DNA from 3 places in the Peribacillus sp. NPDC056705 genome. Region 2 is predicted to be linked to each of the others. Evidence: riboswitches for the same ligand, from Rfam matches in the RefSeq annotation. Region 2 holds a riboswitch; each other region holds the start of a gene.

Evidence for each region. Region 2 has a riboswitch for glycine ahead of ACFRAK_RS19780 (amino acid permease). Riboswitches for the same ligand answer to the same signal wherever they lie in the genome.
Region 1: it holds a riboswitch for glycine, as region 2 does, so the genes downstream of both, ACFRAK_RS10065 (amino acid permease) here and ACFRAK_RS19780 (amino acid permease) in region 2, are expected to answer to the same signal.
Region 3: it holds a riboswitch for glycine, as region 2 does, so the genes downstream of both, gcvT (glycine cleavage system aminomethyltransferase GcvT) here and ACFRAK_RS19780 (amino acid permease) in region 2, are expected to answer to the same signal.

Annotation. Positions count from the first base shown of each region.
Region 1 covers NZ_JBHTYI010000006.1:24,087-30,862, reverse strand. The annotation lists gene ACFRAK_RS10075 (sodium:solute symporter family protein) at 1-171, opposite strand, end outside; gene ACFRAK_RS10070 (DUF3311 domain-containing protein) at 168-368, opposite strand; gene ACFRAK_RS10065 (amino acid permease) at 657-2,000, opposite strand; glycine riboswitch at 2,207-2,285, opposite strand; gene ACFRAK_RS10060 (amino acid permease) at 2,792-4,177, shown strand; gene ACFRAK_RS10055 (FAD-binding oxidoreductase) at 4,532-5,881, shown strand; gene ACFRAK_RS10050 (hypothetical protein) at 5,992-6,204, opposite strand; gene ACFRAK_RS10045 (LysR family transcriptional regulator) at 6,607-6,776, shown strand, end outside.
Region 2 covers NZ_JBHTYI010000020.1:40,524-47,299, reverse strand. The annotation lists gene ACFRAK_RS19805 (M14 family zinc carboxypeptidase) at 1-1,617, shown strand, start outside; gene ACFRAK_RS19800 (SH3 domain-containing protein) at 2,119-2,307, opposite strand; gene ACFRAK_RS19795 (hypothetical protein) at 2,374-3,606, opposite strand; gene ACFRAK_RS19790 (hypothetical protein) at 3,599-3,808, opposite strand; partial or broken gene ACFRAK_RS29825 (NAD(P)-binding domain-containing protein) at 4,452-4,526, shown strand; gene ACFRAK_RS19785 (hypothetical protein) at 4,545-4,772, shown strand; glycine riboswitch at 5,052-5,151, shown strand; glycine riboswitch at 5,155-5,211, shown strand; gene ACFRAK_RS19780 (amino acid permease) at 5,563-6,776, shown strand, end outside.
Region 3 covers NZ_JBHTYI010000007.1:133,306-140,081, forward strand. The annotation lists gene ACFRAK_RS11880 (DEAD/DEAH box helicase) at 1-1,010, opposite strand, end outside; glycine riboswitch at 1,384-1,471, shown strand; glycine riboswitch at 1,475-1,558, shown strand; gene gcvT (glycine cleavage system aminomethyltransferase GcvT) at 1,700-2,806, shown strand; gene gcvPA (aminomethyl-transferring glycine dehydrogenase subunit GcvPA) at 2,824-4,170, shown strand; gene gcvPB (aminomethyl-transferring glycine dehydrogenase subunit GcvPB) at 4,163-5,620, shown strand; gene ACFRAK_RS11900 (rhodanese-like domain-containing protein) at 5,783-6,166, opposite strand; gene ACFRAK_RS11905 (lipoate--protein ligase family protein) at 6,370-6,776, shown strand, end outside.

The sequences.
Region 1 (6,776 bases), on a different contig from region 2:
GAAGGTCGTATAGATTTCACCGGCCATCAGCAGAAAGACGAAAATCGCACCAAAACCACGTCCGCCCACCGTCCATTGTTCCAAGTCCATATCTTTTCCTTTTGAAGAGCGTATCCCTAAAAATATCGATAGAAGTAAAAATGCTAAAATGATTAAGAGAGCAATATTCATTTCGGGTCACCTTCCCGATTCCTGGGATCCAGCTTATACATGATGCCCAATATGGCAGAGGTAAGGACAACCCACATAGCCATCCAGAACATATTGAAAGGCATCCCTAATACGTATGGTTCTATTTTATTAACAAAAGGTAGAAATCCTAGTATGCCTATAAAAGGAACTAGAGTAAGGATATATATAATCTTCATTAAACAAACCCCTCCGTTTTAAATAAGTGAAACGTCCATCAATGGGGTTTATTCTTCAATGCCACTGATGGCTTTGGTGAACCAAACCGGGAAGGAAAATTCATGCAAGACGGATTTACCTTCTTTTAAAAAGGTCCGATGATATATAATAGCTTACACTATTTTGATATAAAATTTAATGGAGTTGGGTGATATATTTTAGCAAAAAAGCGCCAACTGCCTAATCTTGATATGTTTCTTAGATGGAGAAAGCCTTGAATTCGAATTGAATTCAAGACTTTATTTCCTTTAGCTATTTTTTTTCCGATAGTTATATAGTATCACCAAGAGTATGAACCAGATCGGGGTCAAAAGCAGTGATAGTCGTGTAGCTTCAGCGAATAGCATAACAATAAGGATGAATAGGAATAATCCTAAAATAGCGTAATTGACAAAGGGTGTAAAAGGAGCCTTGAAAGTCGATTGAGCTCTTAGATCAGGCCTTGTTTTCGAATATTTGATATGGGAGATCAAGATGATGCTCCATACCCAAATGAAACAGATGGCACTGATGGTCGTCACCACGGTAAACGCCTGTTCCGGTATCAGCTTGCTCAATAATGCCCCTATTGATACAACGATGGTGGATGTTAATAAGGCATTGCTTGGAACAGCCTGTTTATTTAATTTTTCCAGTTTAGCAGGGGCTTCGCCATTCCTGCTTAACGTATAGAGTATCCGGCTTGTTGAAAATAAACCGCTGTTGCATGCAGAAGCAGCGGATGTCAACACGACGAAGTTGATGATTCCTGCAGCGACAGGAATGCCGATTAACGCAAAGACCTCTACAAATGGGCTGCTCGTGGCATCAAGTTGTGTCCATGGGTTGACACAGAGAATGACGAATAGGGCACCCACATAGAAAAGTAAAATCCGGACAGGGATTTTATTGATGGCAGAGGGAATGTTCTTTCTCGGGTTCGCCGTTTCCGCTGCGGAAACCCCGACCAATTCGACACCGACAAATGAGAAGACGACTAACTGTAAAGATAATAGGAATCCGGAAATGCCATTGGGGAACATGCCCCCATGATTCCATAGGTTCGTTACGGAAACCGTTCCGGTATTGGTATTGAAGCCGATGATCAAAAGAATGATTCCTACGATGATCAAGGCAATGATCGTGACTACTTTAATGATGGCAAACCAGAATTCCAATTCGCCGAATAACTTAACGGTCAATAGGTTCAACCCTAACAGAATGACTAGGCATATTAGGGCCGGAATCCATTGAGGGATATCGAACCAATATTGTATATAGACACCGACAGCTATGATATCGGCCATTGCGGTCATGATCCAACAGAACCAATATGTCCAACCTGTCACGAATCCAGCCCATGGACCGACATATTCGGTTGCAAATTCAGTGAATGATGCATAACCTGCATTGGATAATAGCAATTCGCCCAGCGCCCTCATCACAAAAAACAAAGCAATTCCTATTATCAGATAGGAGAATATAATGGAAGGTCCAGCCAATTGTATGGCTTTTCCGGATCCTAAAAATAAACCGGTGCCAATGGTTCCTCCTATTGCAATCAGTTGTACATGTCGATTTTTTAAATCTCTTTTTAATTCCTGTTTAGCCAATTCTTGCGCCCCCGTTTTTTATAGTCTTGTTAGTGAATGATTTCAACCTGCATGGTCTTGGAGAGATGGGCGTGATTTTTTGCCCTGCTTGCCTATTCCATGGTTTTCAAGAGTGTAGTTTTAAGTCCAATCACAAATTGGACAATAAAAAAAGAGATTGGATAATACCAATCTCTTAAAGGGTTCAGAATAACAATTCTATCATTCGTTACTCTTCTGTCCTTTTGCCTGAGATTGTGAATCCTTCGGCGCTGCATCTTGTACAGTCTCTCCAGAAGCTGCTCCTGCTATAGTGTCATCCATAGCATTCATCGCTTGCTTGTATGCGGTTGTGAATAAATGTCTGTCAGTGTTAATCTTCCACTGTTGGATCATTCATTATGCTTATAAAATAATATTGGAATTCTATCATCTATTTTTCGATTGGTCAACAAATTTTTTTGAAATGAAACAGGCATTATCCGCAGTTTAATAGTGGTCTGTATTTAACTTAAGGTTTAAGCAGAAATGATAGTTTTCCACTCTTTTTGAACGAACACTATTATAAAATACTGAACATCATTTTTTTAAAATGATATTTTAAGATTAGAAAAATCGACAAGATATTATTGGTAACTGTTTATTTCAAAAATACAATTGTATTTTTACAGAATATTTACTATTATAAGATAAGAAAACATAATTGAAGTGTTATGTAATATTGATTACGATAAAGCAATTCTAATTAAAAGAGAGTCGTTCGTGGCAAGGATGGAAAAGCATTACCGATATTGCATCTGGGGGAGTTAATCATGTCGAACAAGGAATTAAAGAGAGGGCTGGAATCAAGACATATTCAAATGATAGCCTTGGGCGGAACCATCGGGGTCGGGTTATTCATGGGATCTGCGAGCACGATCAAATGGACCGGGCCCTCTGTAATGCTTGCTTATGCAATCGCAGGTATTTTTATATTTTTCATCATGCGTTCCATGGGTGAGATGCTATATTTAGAACCGACTACAGGTTCTTTTGCAACCTTTGCGAGCAGCTATATACATCCCTTGGCAGGTTATATGACTGCTTGGAGCAATTGGTTTCAATGGGTAATCGTCGGAATGTCCGAAATCATCGCAGTTGGGTTGTATATGCAATATTGGTTCCCGGAGTTACCTGCTTGGATACCAGGTGTGGTCGCCATGATCATCTTGGGGGCGGCAAACCTTATTTCGGTAAAATCCTTCGGGGAATTTGAATTTTGGTTTGCACTTATAAAAATCATAACGATTATATTGATGATCATTGCTGGCCTTGGCCTTATCTTCTTTGGAATAGGGAATGGCGGGGATGCTATTGGATTATCGAATCTTTGGGCAAATGGCGGCTTCTTTACGGGAGGCTGGAAAGGATTCTTCTTCGCGCTTTCCCTTGTCGTGGCTGCCTATCAAGGCGTTGAGCTTATCGGCATCACAGCCGGAGAAGCGAAAGATCCAACCAAGACCGTAACAAAAGCGATCCAATCAATCATATGGCGCATTTTAATTTTCTACATTGGTGCCATATTCGTCATCGTGACCGTCTTCCCTTGGGATCAACTGGATGACTTAGGCAGTCCGTTTGTTTCAACCTTTGCCAAAATAGGTATCACTGCAGCGGCAGGCATCATCAATTTTGTCGTAATCACTGCAGCAATGTCTGGATGCAACAGTGGGATTTTCAGTGCAGGACGTATGCTTTACACACTGGCATTGAATGGCCAAGCCCCGAAAGCCTTTGCTAAAGTATCAAAAAATGGAGTGCCGGCATATTGCACGATCGCTGTACTTTTAGGATTGGGCATCGGGGTTATCCTGAATTACCTTGCACCGCCGCAATTATTCCTTTATGTGTACAGTGCGAGTGTATTGCCCGGGATGATTCCATGGTTTGTCATACTTATCAGTGAGCTTAAATTCAGAAAGGTGAATGCTTCTGAAATGGAGAAACATCCGTTCAAAATGCCGTTGGCCCCTTTCAGTAACTATGCGACAATTGCCTTTTTACTGATGGTGCTGGTCGGTATGTGGATCAATCCTAGCACAAGGATTTCCTTGGTTGTCGGGATCGTTTTCCTAGCCTTGGTCGCAGCAAGTTATTACATGCTGAAAATGGATAAACGAACACCATTGGATGTTAAATCCAATGATGAGATTTCCTGATAAGGTAACAAAAAGCCCTTCTCTTAACTCGAGAAGGGCTTTTTTTTTTTTTGGGATCAATTGCTGAATTCATTCACGAGTAAAACCGTTGAATTCACGGGTAAATGCGTGGAATTCACGAGTAAATGCGTGGAATTCACGAGTAAAGTAGTTGAATTCACGAGTAAAGCTGGAATTCACGAGTAAAACCGTGGAATTCACGAGTAAATGCGTTGAATTCACGAGTAAAACTGAAAAATTCACGAGTAAAGCTAAATTGACCCCATTACAAGGGAGGGCCAGCAAGAGGAATGTATCTTCCTGCCAGGTTTTTTCATAGGATGTAACATATTTACTCGAGGAAGGGGTTATCTTTTGGAAAGAACAAAGCTTACCGGGCGTATCGTTACACCTAATGATGCTGAGTATGAGCGTGCCAGGATAAATAATAACTTAAGTTTTTCTAAATTCCCAAAGGTCATTGTGTTTTGTCAAAATTCCGATGATGTGTTGAATTCATTGAAGTGGGCCCGGGAAAATCATGCACCTTTCCGGGTTAGGAGCGGCAGGCATAGTTATGAAAATTTTTCATTAGTGAATGGCGGTCTAGTCATTGATATTAGTGAAATGTACAATATCAAGGTCAATCGTGAAAAAATGATCGCAAAAATTGAAGCCGGAGCTGATTTAGGGCGAGTATATAATACGTTATGGAACTATGGAACGACGATTCCGGCAGGGACCGAAAGCAGTGTTGGTGTTGTAGGTCTTACGCTCGGCGGTGGAATAGGTATGTTAACGAGGCGCTTTGGACTTACTTGTGACAATCTACTTGAAATAGAAATGGTAAGGGCGTGTGGAAAGAGGGGCGCCAAACTCATTAAAGCAAATAGGAAAATCAATAGTGATTTATTTTGGGCTTGCTGCGGGGGAGGAGGGGGAAACTTTGGCATAGTCACTTCTCTTACTTTCAGGGTAACCCCCGTATCAAGGGTATCTATTTTCTCCGTCACATGGGGGTGGGAAGATTTCGAAGCGGTGTTTGAAGCCTGGCAGGATTGGGCCCCTCAAGCTGATGAATGCTTAACTTCAGAAATAGAGTTCAAGGCAAAGGAAGCAAACGAAATTTTTGCTAAAGGTGAATTTGTTGGAACGTCACATAGATTGAAGCAGCTATTAAAGCCTTTGACAAAAACTGGTTCACCAATAAATGTCATGATAAAGGAAGTCCCATACATTGAAGCCGTAAGATTCTTTGATTATCCAGCTGGAAATCAACCGGCGTATCGAAAGAGGTCAGGATCTTTCATTGAAAAAGCTTTTCCGCAGCAAGCAATCATGACCATGAAACATTTTTTAGGAAATGCTCCAAATGAAGATGCAGCCATTTGGCACCAATCCTTAGGAGGAGTGGCGGGGCTTAAAGATCCAAAGGAGACAGCTTTTTATTATCGCGATGCCATCATCGCCCAGGAGTATCAGGCTACATGGACCAATCCAGAAGAAGAGCGGCAAAACATTCGTTGGATCAAGGACCTGAAGCATGCCTTGTCGCCATTTACTACCGGTGACTATGTGAATTGGCCGGATACTCTAATCAAAGATTGGCCAACTGCGTATTATGGAGAAAATTTCAAACGGCTTAGGGAAGTGAAAACGAGGTATGATCCATACAATGCGTTTAAGTTCCCACAAAGTATACCGCCATTAAATAAGTGGGGGTGAAAAAGCTTGGATTCACCAAAAACATTCGTTATATAAAGGCCTATTCCTAAATTTGGATATAGGCCTCTTTCTTCTTGTTTTGAATCAATTAATCGAGATAATGCTCAAAATCATTCCGCTTGCTGAGCTTGTACTGTATTGTATACCTGATTTACGGAAGATTGGGCTTGGGCGATTTCTTGAGCAGCTTGTTTAATGGCTTCTTGTGCCAAAGTTGGATCAGAGGAAGATTTTTCAATTGCTTGTGAAAGTAAGGTTTGCGTAAGGGTAACGTTTGCTTTTGCTTGATTTAATTGGTTGATATCAATTTGTTGCTGAGGCATGTGGTTTCTCTCCTTATGTCATTATTGGAATTACTCCATTAGGATGACAGTTCTTTTCTATTTTATAAGGAGAAAAAAATATAACGTAGACAGGATGGACAGTTTGGAAAAGTTCTGAAACGGCCAAAAAGTATTCGTTTTATTTACTTAGAATCCTGAAATTTTCATCTGCATAATTACTATTACGTTCCTTGAATATCATAATGTATGAAAACGTAAAAAATATATCGTGATTTTTGGTTGTTCTGTAAATTAAATTATACTTTACTTATTGGTTTTATCAGATTAAAATCGGAGAAAGAATTATTATAAGTGGATGAGCTGATTGGACAACCGAAAGCTCCTGAACGCGAAAAGCGAACAGGAGCTTTTTGCGTTCATTTTGGAAAAGGAGTTGGCAAGATGAATATTGATCATATTGAAGCATTTATGTATGTTGTTCACCTTAATAGTTTTCATAAAGCCGCAGAAGCAATGTTTTTATCACAGCCAACTGTTTCGGCAAGAATTAAGACCCTTGAGAGTGAACTCGATTCAGTACTATTTGAGAGGCAAGGAAGAGGGATTATTTT
Region 2 (6,776 bases):
TATGACCTATACGGAAAATGGGCCTATAAACAGGCAGAAGCGATGGAAGCGGAAATAATGAAGGATCATGAGAACTATTCAGGATCCTTGTATCAAAACATGAAAGGTACATATATTCCGCTGCGCGATGACTCCGCTGGCTGGGATGATTACCCACCAATTTTCACACCAATGTATGCGATGTATCATGGTGCTTACGGTCATACATTAGAAGCTCCAACAAATGATTGGGATGGCGTACGATGGATGTATAATTCGATTATGGGGGCACTGAAATTTGCAACAGCTAACAAGCAATCCATGATTACTGACCAAATTGAAGTTTTTAAAAGAGGAATTAACTTTGACCATCCTTTTCATCAGGAAGGGTTATTTCCAAAAACCTACATACTTCCACTAGACCCTAAGGATCCGACTGTTACGAATAAGGCTGTAAATCATTTGATCAATAATGATATTGAAGTTGTTCAAGCCGTGAATGCATTTGAAGCGGATGGAGTGTCATATCCAAAAGGAACGTATCTCGTTGAGATGGATCAGGCGAAGGCAGGATTAGCAAACACGATGCTCTGGGATGGGGAAGACATCACGAACGATACCCCAGCAATGTACGACATTTCCGCATGGAGTTTACCGGAGCTTTGGGGATTCGAGGCAGTAGCCACACAAAATCCTATTAAAGTCAATGCAACGAAAGTAAACAAGATTACAGGTCAAGGAACGGTCTCAGGAAAAGGACCGTTTCTGATTCCGAATAGTTCTGTCCAATCAGTAAATTTAGTAAATGCATTGCTTAAGCAAGGAATACCTATTGTACGTGATGCACAAGGTAACTTCTTTGCAAAAGCTGTAGCTAATCAGGTATCAGCAGCGGTGAAAGAATCAGGGTTACAGGTTGGAACTGCTGAGGTACCAGCAAATGCAGTGGCTATTACGTCTTTAAAAGTGGCTATATTAAAGGATGGAGGTATGGGTAAACAGAAATCACACGCAGGAACAAAGCTAGCTTTGAAAAGACTAGGTTTTGATGTGACAGAAGTTACTCCAGTCGAAGTGGCTAAAAATACCCTTAACGGTTTTGATATTTTTGTCTATAGTGGAACGGAAAGTCTCATTTCTACCAACCTATCTGAAGCTAATAAAGAATTTGGGTTACAAAACGCCGGGCAACTTAATGAGTTTAAAGCCAATGTGACAAGCTTCTTAAATGAAGGAGGCAAATATATAGCTGTAGGTGCTGGTGCATCTAGAGCAACTAAAACACTCGGTCTTACAGACGACATCATTAATGTAGGAGGTTCCAACAGTAATGGTATCGTAAAAGTCGATTATGAGGGAAATGGTTTAACAGCAGGATATGGAGAGGATGATATCGGCTTTGTCTATCGTCCAACATGGTTCACTGGTACGGATAATGATGAAGTCGTCGCGACCCTTGCAGATTCAGATAATTTCTTCGTAGCTGGTCACTGGAAAAATAACATAACCGCCAAAGGCCAAGCTGTAATCGTAAAAGAACAGAATAAAGATGTAACTCTTATTGGGTTAGAAGCAGGTTTCCGCGACCACCCGGATTACTTGTTCCGTCTTCTATCAAATGCAATTTTCGAAAAATAGTAGAAACAGCCAAAGCCGGATTCAGCACTGAATCCGGCTTTGGCTATTTGAGTAATGCTAAACGCTTGCTCTGAACTTATTACTTTTAAATCATCTGTTGCAAAAACCGCTGAAACACGATTCTTATCAATAAGTAGTTTTTTTGCCGATTAATAATGGTGATTACTCTTATAATTCACAAGCTGGATATGGATTCACTAACCAGGAATCATTGCAGATGAAGTTAAATGATTGGTTTAGCTGAACAAAATATTAGTATCTAAAGCTTCTTTGAGCGTTTCTTGTTCATAAGTAATATCGGTTGACTTATGGAGGACGAGAGACCAACGAATTTAGCTCAATTTAAAAAGCATGAACCAAGTAGATTACCGGTTCCTGCCCTCAAGTTGCCAAATTAACTATAAAGGTTTAATTTTTTGGTTTACTTCAGGCTTTTAAATAATCAAGGTCTTTTTCAGTGCTCACCCAATATTGACTTGGGCTTTTCATGGATAGATTTCGCTATTGGACGTTCGTTAAGTATTTTCCATATACATAACCTGTTTCCTTACCGTACTTAATTTTGTACCAAGAACTGCTATTAGTAATGACGGTAACAGTTTGGCTTTTCTTCAAAGAGCCAAGAACTTTCCCTGATATGGAGGGTTTGGAACGGACATTTAACTTTGTAGCATTGACCCTACCAGTCATATTCTTCGCTGCCGGTTTGTTTAATGTGTTGGAAGTCGTCGTTGCACGGTTTGTTCTTACTTGGATCTATCGCTGTAATGTTATATACGTATACTTTCCGTTCAAAACCTTTGATACATCCCATGATGCACTTTGGACACCGGCATTTTTATTAGTATTATTGGTCAGTGTCGCCACGGTTTTGCCTTTTGCATCTTTTACTTGAACAGTTACCTTCGCCTTTTCGTTAATCTCATACTTCAAATCAACTTTATTCGTTCTTGAATCATATGAAGTTTTTATATACTTAATGGAAGGTGAAGTTGTATCGGGTTTTGTTAATGTAAATGTAACCGTTGCCGAGCTTTTATTTTGATTACTATCGATCGTTGCAATTTCAAATGAGTACTTACCGTTCAAAACCTTCGATACATTCCACGATGTCCATTGGATACCGGCATTTTTCTCTGTATTATTGATCGGAGTAGCTAGGATTTTACCTTTTGCGTCTTTTACTTGAACAGTAACCTTTGATTTTTCATTGGTCTCATACTTTAGAAAAACCTTATTCGCTTTTGAGTCATATGATGTATTTGTATTATTAATAACTGGTGCCGTTGTGTCAGGCTTTGTTAATGAAAATGGAACAGATGCTGAACTTGAATTATTACTACTATCAATCGTTCTAATTTCAAAGGTGTATGAACCGGTGCTTACCCTTGAAGCATCCCAAAAGACTAATTGCGATCCTGATGGCTTTTCGTCCCCTGAAACAAGAGAAGCGACGATATCCTCTTTTTCATCCTTAACTTCCACTGTCACATTCGCTTTTTCATTCGTATCAAAGGTTAATTTGACTTGGTCTGTTTTAGTATCATAATACGTTTTTATATCATTAATTGTTGGCGCTGTTTCATCTTTAGGGGCAGGGTCCGGAACTGGTGTTGGGATTGGCGTTGGAATGACAGGTGAAGGGTCCGGCTTTACTGGTTCTACTTCCTCAGGTTCTGGCTTATAAGCTTGTTTTAAGCTTGTCCCTTCATAATAGAATGCAAGAATCTCGCGATACGTATTTCCCTGTTCGCCAGCCTTTTTCGCGCCATACTGGCTTAGTCCGACACCATGGCCGAAGCCTTTTCCTGAAACGTTAATCGTATCCTTTGCAGTATCCACTTTGTCTATTAAAAAGCTTTTCATGAAGCTCAGACCTATAATGTCTCTAATTTTGGAAGCCGCTACATCTTCTAATATTACACTTTGTTGTAGTGCTTTCCCCTTTTCTTTCACCATAAATTCAATCGTAATACTTCCTTTACTCACCCTGCCGCCACTTGTTGGTGCTTGAAGGGTGAGGTAAAGGGACAGCGATAATTCTAATATCTTTGCCTGTATAGCCATTTGACTGTAGCCATGCTTTTATATTAGAAATTTCTTGTGTTTGTTCGACTTCCTTCGTATTAGCCCACCATGTATCTGGTTTTGTCAGATCTAAGTTTGTAAGGTCTATTTGATGCTTCTTCACACTAAAGCTCCATGCAGTTTACGGATCATATGGATCGTTTTTGACCATTAAATATGGTCGCTCTGTGCCGCCCCAAACATTTTTGTTGGACTCCGTTTTTCCACCATTGCTAGAGTAAAAAAGAGCATCTGATCCTATGTCGATACGAATACAAAGGTAGTCAATAAGGTTGCAAAAAGAAGTAATTCAAATACAAATAGATTCGTAACGACACAATGGCAAGTAGACGCACAGCTTCCATGTCCATATTGTGGTCAGTGGTTGGCAGCGACTAACTTCTCCAGACATGCCAAGCGACACTTAACAACCACACAGGATATTTTCACGAATGAGAAATTTAGAGAAAAAATCAAAGAAATGATCCAGGCGAAAAAAGAAGAATTAAATTAGAAATTATTATCATTACTAGGATAATCAAGCATTCTCCCTGTAAGGGTGGGGGTTAAATCTTACAAGAAGAATATGTGTTTATCTACCTGCAAAACCAGGCTCTGAAAGGAGAAGAAAGAACCGGAGTAACGTATATCCAAGTAAATAATTTGGATCAATAAGGATTATTATTGTATAACTAGAGACGAGATTTAAAGATTGATTTCAAAGTAGCTAAGCTTGATTCTAATAATTAAGAAGGGACGAATGGACCATGGCAAAACAACAAATCGGTGTGATAGGTTTAGTCGTAATGGGTGAAAATCTCGCATTAAATATTGAAAGTCGAAAAAGGTGGTGAGCGGAAATGAGTAAGGATAAGAAAATCAAGCTAAAGAAGCCAAAGAAGTGGTGGGGATGGGTTCTAGCAATTATCGTCATTGCTAATTTAGCAAGTGGTTGGGACCAAGAGGAAGTTGTTAAAGAAGAGAAGGAGGATGCCCCTAAGCAATCTTTACTGCTGCAAGGATTCTCGCGAGTCTCGCAATACGTCAATTTTCTCTTTTTCCATACATCAATTGTGATAAAAATATAGACAATATTACCTTCCCCCATCTATAGATCTAGACGTATTTTCAATCGACAAAATGCCTAAATCCTTCGTTATTCTAAGCATAGTTCAAAAGTGGATTGGTTTGCACCTACGATACAACAAATTTGATTTTGCATAGCTAATAACTTCTAATTTATGAACTGTCAGAAAAAAATATCGTCTGCGTTTAAAATTCAGAAAATAGGGATTTTTCGGATAGTTGTTGAAATTCCCATTAAAACCCGTTAATATACAACTATTAAAGCAACTTTATATCAGCGGATGATGATTGTGGGAGAGACTAAACGTTGTTTAGCACCGAAGGAGCAAACCCTAAAAAACAGGGAACTAATCTCTCAGGTAAATGGACTACAATTGGACGCGTCTCTGGAGAGAGCCCAAGGCCACCGAAGGAGTTAAACTCTCAGGTAAAAGGACAGAGGAAGTTAGGAAACCCCCTATCTTTCCCCTGCCCTTTTTGTATTTGGAAAGATAAAAAAGGAAAAAGAGAGGAGTGTGCATTGAAATCTGTTAAAAAGAGTTAATCTTTTAATTTCAACGATTACCGCACAATATTTTTTTCAAAAAGGTTGGTAGATTAGAAAAAAATTAAAAAAGGGGACAGAATATGAATCTATTTTGATAAAAATCTATATCCAGTACCTATTAAGGAAAGCGCTTACATTAGTGGGGTCAGTCTCCCAGTACGCTAAGTATTTAACTCATTGAAGGACTGACCCTTTATAAAGAAAAAAATCCAAGTAGCCTATAAAAGTAGAAAGTGGGGAATCGTATGCAGGAACAAAAGTTGGATAGAGGGTTAAAAAACAGGCACGTACAACTCATAGCTATTGGTGGTGCAATCGGAACGGGATTATTTCTTGGAGCGGGTAAATCTATTCATTTAGCTGGGCCATCAATTTTATTTGCTTACTTGATTACAGGCGTCATTTGTTTTTTAATCATGCGCGCTCTTGGAGAACTACTCTTATCTAATTTGAACTATCATTCTTTTGTTGACTTTGTAAAAGACTATTTAGGTAATATGGCGGCATTTGTTACTGGCTGGACCTACTGGTTTTGCTGGATTTCAATCGCAATGGCCGACTTAACAGCAGTTGGTCTTTATACCCAGTATTGGTTTCCTTCCGTACCACAGTGGATGCCAGGTTTAATTGCGCTTGTCATTTTGCTATTTATGAATCTAGCCACCGTAAAACTTTTTGGCGAAATGGAATTCTGGTTCGCATTAATTAAAGTTATCGCTATTCTAGCACTAATTGGTATCGGTATTTTCATGATTATTAAAGGCTTTTCCACAGATTCAGGCGCAGCCAGTTTCACAAATCTATGGAGACACGAAGGTATGTTCCCAAATGGAATAAATGGCTTTATCCTCTCATTCCAGATGGTAGTGTTTGCGTTTGTTGGTATTGAACTTGTAGGACTTACAGCGGGTGAAACAGAAGATCCAGAGAAAGTTATCCCAAAAGCAATCAATAATATTCCTATCCGGATTATAATTTTCTACATTGGCGCACTTATTGTCATTATGAGTGTCTATCCGTGGAACGCAATCATCCCATCGGAAAGCCCATTCGTCCAAGTATTTGTGGCAGTTGGTATCGCTGCAGCTGCCGGTATCGTCAATTTTGTCGTCCTAACATCGGCCGCTTCGGCATGTAACAGCGCAATCTTCAGTACAAGCCGGATGGTATACTCACTTGCCAAAGATAAAAATGCACCTGTGCCATTTGCAAAACTTAATGCCCGTAAAGTACCTTCCAATGCATTGGCCTTTTCAACTGTCGTCATTCTAACTTCCGTTGTTTTGAACTATTTAATGCCCGAAGGAGTATTTACGTTAATTACAAGTATTTCTACAGTATGTTTCATCTTTATTTGGGGAATTACTGTCATCAGTCATTTGAAATACCGCAAAACAAGGCCAGATCTAGCGAAAATGAACAAATTTAAATTACCACTTTATCCAATTTCTAATTACTT
Region 3 (6,776 bases), on a different contig from region 2:
GGCTGATCATATTTTTCTTTCATATTCTTTAAAGTATAAAAGACCGCCTCTCTGCTGCTGCATGCTTCCCTTTGGAGGGTGAGAGCCGAAAAGGCGCTTCCTTTTGATCCATCCGAAATAGGCTTGAATTTGGAAACAGCATCATACAATGCCTGTTCCGTTGGAGAAAATTCAATGGTGATGGTTTCCACATGCCGTTTTGTCCATTCAATGCCAGTATCGGCCCGCCGGTTTCGAATCATGACAGTATTGACCAGTTCCTTTAGGTGTTCATCTTCAATGATGTTGCGGCCTTTCCCTTTATACTTTTCCGAAAAGAGCGAAGCATTTCCCAAGTGGCCCGGTTTCAATAACGAAACGAGGTGAAAAATCTCCTCGACTTTATTTTGAATCGGAGTGGCTGTCAGGAGTAAACAAAATTTCTTTTTCAGATTTTGGACGAATTCATAGTTCTTCGTCTTATTATTTTTAAGTTTATGAGCCTCATCAATAATGATGAAGTCATATTCCTGAGTGAAAATGATATCTCGATGTGGAGCGCGTTTCGCTGTATCGATGGATGAAATGACTACATCACAGGATTCCCAAACATAACTTTTTCTCTGAACGACTGCAGGTATATGAAACTTGGTATTCAATTCAAAAGCCCATTGTGTGACAAGGGAGGCTGGAACAAGGATCAATACTTTTTTTACAAGGCCCCTAATCATATACTCTTTTAGGATCAAGCCTGCTTCAATTGTTTTTCCGAGCCCCACCTCATCAGCTAAAATGGCCTTTCCATTCATCTTTTCCACCACTTGCTTCGCTGCTTCCAATTGATGGGGAAGCGGGGTTAACTGCGGAAGGTGCTTGGGCGCCTGTAAACCTTCAAAATCAGGGATGATAAGATTTTCCTCCATTTGAACCGCCAACTTATAAAGCTCCCAATTTCCCCATGGACCGTCATTTTCCATTTTTTGCAGAAGCTCGTCATTCCATTCAGAATTGAAGGATATATTGATTTTCATAGAAATAACTCCCTCTTAAATCATAATTTCCTTAATAAAGGGTCAAAACCCGAACATTTCGTATGTGAAGTAAGAAAAATATTTCTCTTCAAAAGATATTGCAGAGATAAGTTTCTTAGGGTAGGATATAAGTATATTTAGAAAATTCAATTTCCAAACGCTACAAAGAATCTTTGTACATCTATTTTGCAGTTCGCGTTTTCTTAGTATGGGCTATAGGCTCTTAATTTATCCAAGATTACTGAAGGAGACACTCAAACGGTTTCTGAAGTTTTAGGAGAATTGGCAGAGAATGCATTCCATGATGCTCAAAGGTTTTACCGATGCTTGGGGCTATTTCGCTTCCTTTCATTGGCGAAACATTCATATGCGGGTGAAGATAAGGGGAGAGACTACGGATGTAGCGCCGAAGGAGCAAACTTAGCAGTGAATCTCTCAGGCAAAAGAACTCTTATTGGACGCAACTCTGGAGAGCGCCGCCCGTTTTGGGACGGCCACCAAAGGGGAAAACCTATTACATAGGTAAACTTTCAGGTTTCAGGACAGAGAAAAAGCTCAAATGGGCTTTCTCTGTCCTTTTTTGTGCTTTTTTCACATCATGAATCAGGATATACCTGATGCGAAATGACAAGAAGCTTTTGATAATGAAGCCAATCAATTTTTTAAAAAAATCTGAAGGGGGTCATTTTTTGACCAATTTAAAAAGAACACCACTATTTGAGGTTTATCGTGAATACGGAGGTAAAACGATCGATTTTGGCGGCTGGGAACTTCCTGTCCAATTTTCGGGTATTAAGGACGAACATGAAGCCGTACGTACAAAAGCGGGGTTATTCGATGTTTCCCATATGGGGGAAGTCGATGTTAAGGGTCCTGGAAGCCTTTCCTTTTTACAGAAGATGCTGACTAATGATATATCAAAGCTGCAGCAGGGCGGTGCCCAATATACCGCCATGTGTTATGAAAACGGAGGCACGGTTGATGATCTTATCGTGTATAAAAGGGCAGAGGACGACTATCTGCTTGTGGTCAATGCAGCGAATACAGAAAAAGATTTCAATTGGCTTCAAGCTAATTTAACGGAAGATGTCCAAATTACGAATGTATCGAGTGACTATACACAGCTGGCACTTCAAGGACCATCTGCAGAAAAGATATTACAAAAACTATCGGGAAATACTGACTTAAGTGAAATTGGATTTTTCAAGTTCAAGGAAAATGTCCTGATTAACGGTATCTCCACGTTGGTATCCCGTACTGGATACACTGGTGAAGATGGTTTTGAGATATATAGTGACAGTGAAAATGGTCCTGCCCTTTGGAAGGCGATTATGGAAGCCGGAAAGGAAGAGGGGGTTCAGCCGATTGGTTTAGGTGCTCGTGATACCCTGCGTTTTGAAGCGAAGCTGCCGCTGTATGGGCAGGAGCTTTCAGCGGACATCACCCCGATAGAAGCCGGTATTGGTTTTGCAGTGAAAGTGGATAAGGAAGTGGATTTTTTCGGGAAAGCCGTTCTTGCTGAGCAAAAGGAGAATGGAGCTCCCCGCAAGCTTGTGGGAATTGAAATGATTGACCGTGGCATTCCGCGTCATGGGTATAAGATCTACAGCGGTGATAAAGTCATTGGTGAGGTCACGACCGGTACCCAATCACCCACATTGAAGAAAAACGTGGGATTGGTAATTATCGATAAGGAATTTTCGGTACTGGATGCGGAAGTCGAAGTGGAAATCCGTTCCAAGCGTTTGAAAGCCGTTATCATACAAACACCTTTTTATAAAAAACCACGTAAATAGAGGGGAATGGTCATTAGATGAAACATCGTTATTTACCCATGACAGAGCAAGATAAACAAGAAATGCTGGAAGTGATAGGGGTATCTTCTGCTCAAGAACTTTTCAATGATATCCCTGAAAGCGTTCGTTTTCAAGGAGAATACTATATTAAGCCTGCTAAATCGGAACCTGCATTAATGAAAGAATTATCAAGGCTAGCTGCCAAGAATGCGGACCTTAAAAACTATGCTTCCTTCCTTGGTGCGGGTGTCTATGATCATTACGCACCGGTCATCGTCGATCATGTTTTATCCCGTTCTGAGTTTTATACGGCTTATACACCGTATCAGCCAGAAATTTCACAGGGTGAGCTTCAGGCGATCTTCGAATATCAAACGATGATATGCGAATTGACGGGAATGGATGTAGCTAACTCCTCCATGTATGATGGCGGGACGGCGCTAGCCGAAGCAGCCATGCTTGCTTCAGGCCAGACGCGGCGCAAGAAGATTCTCATTTCAGGAACCGTTCATCCTGAATCAAGGGAAGTTGTGAAGACATATGCGAAAGGGCAACGGGTGGAAGTGGTCGAAATTCCTTATAAAGACGGTGTGACGGATTTAGCTGCTTTAAGGGAATTGGCGAATGATGACATTGCAGGAGTGATCGTGCAATATCCGAACTTTTTTGGCCGCATCGAGCCATTGAAAGAAATGGAGGAAATCATTCATGGTGTCAAGTCCATGTTTATCGTTTCCAGTAACCCGCTTGCATTGGGAGCTTTGACATCCCCTGGAGCACTCGGTGCAGATATCGTAACGGGGGATGCCCAGCCATTCGGCATTCCAGCGGCATTTGGGGGACCTCATTGTGGCTATTTTGCCGTTACTAATAAACTTGTTCGGAAAGTTCCGGGCCGACTCGTCGGTCAAACGGTGGATGAAAATGGTAAAAGGGGGTTTGTACTGACCCTTCAAGCTCGTGAACAGCACATCCGCCGTGACAAAGCCACATCCAACATTTGTTCCAATCAAGCTTTGAATGCCTTGGCAGCTTCTGTCGCAATGACCGCGCTTGGGAAAAAGGGTGTCAAAGAAATGGCTGTGCAAAATATTCAAAAAGCGCATTATGCGAAAAAAACAATTATGGCAAAAGGGGTGGAAGTGATATTCGACGGTCCTTCATTTAATGAATTTGTCATTAAACTGCCTGCTTCGTTTTCAGAAATCAATAAAAACCTTTTTGAAAAAGGGATGATCGGCGGCTTCGATTTAGGGACGGTTTATCCTGAGCTGAAAGATCATATGCTGGTCGCGGTAACTGAACTTAGAACTAAAGAAGAAATTGATGCACTTGCGCAGGAATTGGGGGATCAACATGAATAATCAAGATCAATCACTCATTTTTGAAATCAGTACTTCCGGCCGAATCGGATACAGTCTGCCAGAAATGGATGTTGCAACTATTTCGCTCGAAGAAATCCTTCCTGCCGACTACATCCGTGAAGAAGAGGCAGAACTTCCTGAGGTGTCCGAACTTGATATCATGCGTCATTATACAGCACTTTCCAAGCGGAATCATGGGGTGGATTCGGGTTTTTATCCGCTGGGTTCATGCACGATGAAATATAATCCGAAAATAAATGAAAATGTGGCGCGCTTCAACGGTTTTGCCCATATCCATCCATATCAGGATCCGGCTACTGTTCAGGGAGCATTGGGACTATTATTTGATTTGCAGGAACACTTAACGGAAATCACCGGGATGGACCAAGTGACATTACAGCCTGCAGCAGGTGCTCACGGTGAATGGACTGGATTGATGATGATTCGCGCTTTTCACGAAGCGAATGGCGATACAGAACGGACTAAAGTGATTGTACCTGATTCTGCACACGGTACGAATCCTGCCTCTGCAACTGTTGCCGGGCTTGAAACGATTACAGTGAAGTCGGATGAAAATGGGTTAGTCGACCTTGAGGATTTAAAGCGTGTTGTCGGACCGGATACCGCGGCCTTGATGCTGACGAACCCCAATACATTGGGATTGTTTGAAGAAAATATTTTGGAAATGGCCCAACTTGTCCATGACGCAGGTGGGAAGCTTTATTATGATGGAGCCAACCTGAATGCAGTTCTATCAAAAGCACGACCGGGTGATATGGGCTTTGATGTGGTTCACTTAAATCTCCATAAAACATTCACAGGCCCGCATGGCGGCGGCGGCCCGGGTTCTGGTCCTGTAGGGGTGAAGTCGGACTTGATTCCTTACTTGCCTAAACCGCTTGTGGTCAAACAAGGTGAGCAATTCGTTCTTGATTATGATCGTCCGCAATCCATCGGCAGGGTAAAACCTTATTATGGTAATTTCGGGATAAACGTGAGGGCATATACGTATATTCGGTCAATGGGGCCTGATGGTCTTAAAGCCGTCACCGAGAATGCGGTCATCAATGCCAATTATATGATGCGTAGGTTGGAACCATTTTTTGACTTACCATATAATCGTCATTGTAAGCATGAATTCGTATTAAGCGGACGCCGTCAAAAGAAATTAGGGGTAAGGACTCTCGATATAGCCAAAAGATTGCTGGATTTCGGTTATCATCCTCCGACCATTTACTTCCCGTTGAACGTAGAAGAAGGAATGATGATAGAACCGACTGAAACCGAGTCGAAAGAAACGCTGGATGCGTTCATCGATGCGATGATCCAGATTGCCAAGGAAGCGGAAGAAACCCCGGAAATCGTTCAGGAAGCTCCGCATACAACCGTTATAAAGCGGCTTGACGAAACTCTTGCTGCAAGAAAACCTGTTCTGCGTTATCAAGCATAGACTGATAGCTTGCACGAAAAAAAATCCCTGCCCTGCCGGCGGGGATTTTTTCATGTTTATGTAAGAGTTCATTAAAGTTCAACAGTTAACTTTCATTCCCTAAAGCCCGTATGATGCACAAGAAGTCTTTTTAATTTAAAAGAGCCCATGCGGATATGGGTCTTATTTCTTTGCTTTGATTTTCCCGGTCCACATCTTGAAACCGCCCTTTAGGTGAAAAAGTTCCCTGTAGCCCTTTTTGTATAGCATGGCTGCAGCTCTTCCGCTGATGATTTCGCTCTGAGCGTACAAATATACAGGCTTGTCCGGCCTAATTTCGACCAAGCGGGTTTTCATTTGAGTCATAGGGATGTTTCTTGCGCCTAAGATATGACCATTATCGAAATCATTCGGTTCCCGCACATCGATTAGCTGCACTTTTCTGTAGTTAGCGATAAATTCGTCCTGTGTTAATGTTTTAACGATTTTACGCTGGCGGTACCAATTAAAAAGTGAATACGCAATAACCACTCCCAAGATGATGAGCAGTGTATATAATATTTCCAAACATAAAAACTCCCTTCTACCTTAACGAATACAGACAATCCTTATTATATAATTGCTTTACCCAATAATCAAAAAGAATTTTCATCAAATTCTTCATCGACTTGATAGCACGTTCTTTTTTAGAGTGTTAAAGTCTGTTAAACTACTACATGTGAGTTTTTTGTGGGGGATTGAAAAACAGTCTATTGAAACGAGGGGTAAGGATGACTAAAGAAAAATGGGGTTTTATAGATTCGGGGTATTGTTCACCGGGTTTTAATATGGCTTTGGACGAAGCACTGTTAAACTGGCAAAGCAAAGGTGAAATTCCGCCAATCATACGCTTTTACGGCTGGGATCCAGCAACATTGTCGATTGGTTATTTTCAAAAGGCTGAAGCGGAAATTGATTTGGAAGAGGTCAAAAGGCAGGGCCTTGGTTTTGTTCGCAGGCCAACAGGAGGACGAGCGGTACTGCACGAGCATGAATTGACTTATAGCGTAATCGTTCCAGAATCCTATCCGGGAATGCCAACTACCGTTACTGAAGCATATCGTGTCATTTCTGAAGGAATATTAATGGGGTTCAGGAATCTGGGATTGGATGCTTATTTTGCCGTGCCTCGAACCAA